One region of the Shewanella sp. VK101 genome, then DNA from elsewhere that is predicted to be linked to it. Evidence: predicted binding sites of a transcription regulator. Region 1 holds the regulator's gene; the other holds the start of a gene.
The links. The regulator MetJ, encoded in region 1, represses methionine synthesis genes. The targets are predictions, from matches to a motif close to TAGACGTCTAGACGTCTA.
Positions count from the first base shown of each region.

Region 2: a site for MetJ is predicted at 1,337-1,354, ahead of metE (5-methyltetrahydropteroyltriglutamate--homocysteine S-methyltransferase). Genes of this name have one in related genera too.

Region 1 covers NZ_CM151402.1:619,704-622,103, forward strand. Annotated here, with positions in the region: gene ACSHSR_RS02865 (conjugal transfer protein TraF) at 1-351, shown strand, start outside; gene ACSHSR_RS02870 (sulfite exporter TauE/SafE family protein) at 354-1,097, opposite strand; gene metJ (met regulon transcriptional regulator MetJ) at 1,173-1,487, opposite strand; gene metB (cystathionine gamma-synthase) at 1,703-2,400, shown strand, end outside.
Region 2 covers NZ_CM151402.1:3,831,108-3,833,507, forward strand. Annotated here, with positions in the region: gene metE (5-methyltetrahydropteroyltriglutamate--homocysteine S-methyltransferase) at 1-1,261, opposite strand, end outside; gene ACSHSR_RS17165 (LysR family transcriptional regulator) at 1,427-2,329, shown strand; gene ACSHSR_RS17170 (HDOD domain-containing protein) at 2,378-2,400, opposite strand, start outside.

The DNA.
Region 1 (2,400 bases):
ATAGAGGCCGGCGGCGTGCAGCTTACCTATCAGGTGAAACCTATGGTTACCGCAGGGGTGGCCTATGACTGGGCGGCCTTTTCGCTCAGCAGCGACTTGGATCTTACCGACAACGACAAGTTTGCCGAGCTTGAGGGCAGCCGCTATTGGCGTTTAGGCGGTGAATACCGGCCTGCTGACTGGGTTGCTTTACGGCTCGGTTATCGCCAGGATCTCAATGATCACACCGCCGATCTTTATTCACTCGGGACAGGGTTCGCCATAGGCAACAGTTTCCGGCTGGATCTCACCGGCATGTTTGGCAGCGATGACGCCATAGGCGGCGTACTGCAAACCAGCTATCACTTCTAAAATTAACCGTTGATGAGCGCCAGGCTTGATTTGATGGTCAGCAACAGGGCGCTCAGCGCGCACAGCGCCAGCGTCAGGACTCGGGTCTTCTCTTTATCCACCCGGCCCACCAAGCGGCCAGCCACCAGAAAACCGAGAAATACCGAAGGCAGCAGCAACAGTGAAAGCCATAGGTGTCTCAAGGTCAAGAGGCCAAAACAGCCGAGAATAATCAAGGCTATCAATGAGCTGAAGATGAAGAAGGCCGACAGCGCTGCGCGGAACTGACTGGCATCCTTACCCGCCAGCAGCAGGGCCATCGGCGGTCCGCCTATGGCGGCCACGGTACCGAAGATCCCGGAAAATATCCCGGCAATAAACAGGCTGAGGCGGTTGATCTTGATGCTGTACTTTCTAAGGCTGAGGAATACGGCTACGGCCACAATCAAGGCTATGGTCAAGCCCAGAATAGGCTGCGGCGCCAGCAACAGCAGGGTGGCACCAATCAGGCCGCCGGGGAGTCGTCCCAGCAAGGCATATTGCAAGCCGTTGAATTCCAGGTGGCCGCGTTCGCGTATCAAGGTCAACAGGGCGATAGAAAATCCCATCACAATCACAGGGACGGGAACCAGTTCCGGATCGACGATATACAGCAAAGGTGTGGCTACCACGGCCAAGCCAAAGCCTATCAGCGACTGGGTCAGGGCGCCGGTAAATATGATCAGGGATGCCAGTAACAGGGTGACGGGATCTATCAGTGACAGCATTCGCAAGCCCCCAAAAGAAAAGGATCGCGCAGCGATCCTTGTTCAACAATAAGATAATTCAGAGGAATAAGACACTTATTCCATGTCTTCCCATTCAATGCCCATGGCATCCATCATGCGTTTGGCTTCTTCCGGGATGCTGTCGGGTTTGTCTTTGGACAAATCCTCATCATTGGGCAGTGGCTGGCCGGTATAGGCATGCAGGAAGGCTTCGCACAACAGTTCGCTGTTTGTGGCGTGCCGCAGGTTGTTCACCTGGCGCCGGGTGCGCTCATCGGTCAATACTTTCAGTACCTTCAACGGAATAGAGACAGTGATTTTTTTCACTTGCTCATTCTTCTTGCCGTGTTCGGCATAAGGGCTGATGTATTCGCCATTCCATTCAGTCATTGATTCACCTGTGATCTCACTAATTCGCAGCAGATTTTAAACCCTTACAGGATACAGTCAAATGATTGCCTGCAAAATCTGTGCAATATGAACAGAAATCCATACATTTGGACGTCCAAACGTCTTGATGCCTATTGACGGCTGGATGGTCATTGGTTAGATTTAGACGTCCAGACATCTTTATGGTGTCGAACCTCAGCATTCAGGAGTCGATTATGACAGAGCGGCGATTAGCAACCACAGCGGTCCGGCAGGGCATCGAATCAGACAGCCAGCACGGGGCCGTGGTGCCACCCATCTATCTGTCGACCAACTATGCCTTTGATGGTCACACTCAGCCAAGAGCCTTTGATTACAGCCGCTCGGGTAATCCTACCCGCTCCATTTTGGGGGATGCCTTGGGGGAGCTGGAGCAGGGCTGCAGTGCGGCAATCACAGCGACCGGCATGGCGGCCATTACTCTGGTGGTCAACCTGCTGGGGCCGGATGACCTCTTGTTGGTGCCCCATGACTGTTATGGCGGTAGCTATAGGTTGTTCACCCATCTGGCCGCCAAGGGCCAGTTTCGTTTGCAGGTTTTGGATCAAACCGACCCGCAAGCACTCGCCGCTGCCCTGGCGCAAAAGCCGCGCATGGTGTGGCTCGAGACGCCGTCCAATCCGCTGCTGCGGGTAGTGGATATTGCCGCCATTGCCGAGGCGGCCCACCAGCAGGGGGCATTGGTGGTGGTCGACAACACCTTTTTATCGCCGGCGCTGCAACAGCCTTTACTGTTGGGGGCCGATATAGTGGTGCACTCGACCACTAAATACATCAATGGCCACAGCGATGTGGTGGGCGGCGCCGTGATTGCCAAAGATCCTGAACTGGCAGAGCAGCTGCACTGGTGGTCCAACACGCTCGGGCTGAGCGG
Region 2 (2,400 bases), 1.7 Mb from region 1:
TGGCCTGCTGGGCTTGTCTGCGCACCTCAAACTCATGGTTTCGGTTGTAATCGGTTGCGCTCAGGGCATCGATTCTGGCACTGAGCTGTTGATTACGCCCCTGCGCCCTGGCCGCGCGCCGATCCCGGCAACGGGCGACCACGGCTTTGGCATTTTCAGTCTCAGGCGCCTCCAAAAGCGCCTTGAGCTCCTGCAACTCGGTAAGTTTTTGCCTGGCGAAAGCCAGCAGGCTTTTAAGCTCGGGCGCCAGCGCGGTCTCCACCTCGAGATCCACCGGGGTATGCAACAGGGAGCAGGAAGTGGCGAGCCAGAGCCTGTCTCCCAGATCCCGCGCCAGTGGCGCCAACTGCTCGGCCACAAGATCCAGATCGGCGGCCCAGACGTTACGGCCGTTGATCACCCCAACCGACAACACCTGTTCGGGCGCCAATGCACCGACAAAGGCCTGCAACTGCTCGGGCGCGGTGACCAGATCCAGGTGAATACCCGCCACCGGCAGTGCCGACAACAGATTTTGATGGTGGGCTACAGTGCCGTAATAGGTTGCCAGCAACAGCTTGAGCGGCGCCGACTTGAGTACGCCGTAGGCCTGATTGAAGGCCTGTTGCCAGTTGTCATCCAGCTCAAGTGCCAGCGCAGGTTCATCCAATTGCACCCATTCAACACCCTGGGCGGCAAATCGGGCCAGAATGGCTTGATAACATTCCAGCAGCGCCGGCAGCAGTGTCAAACGGTCGAACTCTGAGCCCACTGTCTTGGACAGATACAGGAAAGTGACCGGCCCCAAGAGTACCGGCTTGGCAGTGTGGCCCAGCGCCTGAGCCTCGGTCACCTCTTCAAACAACTGTTCCCAGGCGATATCGAAGCGTTGATCTTCGCTGAGCTCAGGCACCAGATAATGGTAGTTGGTGTTGAAGTACTTGGTCATTTCAGACGCCGGCGCATGCTTGCCGCTGGGCGCTCGGCCACGGGCAATCCGGAACAGGGTATCGAGATTGACAGCGCCGCCGTCACGGTGACGCTCGGGGATTACCCCCAGAGTCGCACTCAGGGTCAGCACCTGATCATAGTAAGCAAAGTCACCGACCGGCAGCTGCGCCACCCCGGCATCGGCCTGCCACTGCCAGTGGGTACGCCTAAGCTCCCTGGCAACACTCTCTAATTCGGCCACGCTGGACTCACCGCGCCAATATTTCTCCAAAGCAAACTTGAGTTCACGTCGACGTCCGATACGGGGAAAGCCAAGACTATTTAATTGCATAATGTATACCATCCTTTATAAACTGTGCAGCAAGTGACTGGCGACGCCGAAACACAACAAATCAAACCGGGCGTCTGGACGTCTAGAAGTTTATTGTGCTAGTCTCAGCACAGGCAACCGAATTGAATTCAAGGGCAACATGAGCGGCATTCATGTGGAGAGGAAATGATAGAACTGAGACACCTTCGTACTCTGATAGCACTGAAAGAAAGTGGCAGTCTGGCCGGCGCGGCGAAGAAACGTTTTGTCACCCAGTCGGCGCTGTCGCACCAGATTAAAGAGTTGGAGACCCGGATTAACTCCCAGGTATTTGTTCGCAAAAGCAAACCTCTTACCTTCACGCTTGAGGGCAGTCGCCTGCTGACCCTGGCAGAAGAGATACTGCCCCGGGTACAGGAAACCGAATTTGTGCTCAAACGCGGTCTATCTGGAAGCAGCGGTCCCTTGAAGGTGGGTATTGAGTGTCACAGCTGTTTTCGCTGGCTGATGCCTGTAATGGAAGCCTTTCATCAGTCTTATCCGGATGCCAATCTGGATCTCTCCAGCCGCCATCTGTTCGACTCTCTCAATGCGCTGGAAACCGGTGAGCTGGATATAGTGCTGACCTCAGATCCTGTGCCCGGCCATGCCCTTGCCTATCAGCATCTGTTTGATTTTGAAGTGAGACTGGTGATGGCCAAAGATCACCCTCTGGCAGGCAACAGCTATATTTTGCCGCAACAACTGGCCAGGGAACCTATTATCAGTTATCCGGTACCGCTGGAAAGGCTGGATATTTTCCGTCACTTCCTCGAGCCGGCCGGAGTGGTGCCCGGCCCACAAAAACGCTGTGATCTCACCAATGTGTTGCTGCAACGCATCGCCTGTAAAGAAGGGGTTGCGGCCTTGCCCAACTGGTCACTGACCGAAGCCCAGGGCTTGAGCCTGACCTCGGTGAAACTGGGGCAGGAAGGCCTGAAACGGCCGCTGTTCGGTGCCTACCGCCGCGACAGCAGCAATAGAGTGCAGCTGCAAAGGCTGCTGGAATTGATTGCCAAAGAGGGATTACAGCGTCAAGACAGACACTGACTGAGCGGCTGCCACCGCGCCTGAAAGTCGGCGGCAGTCACAAAGCATCTAGAGAGGATTCAGCAGCAGAC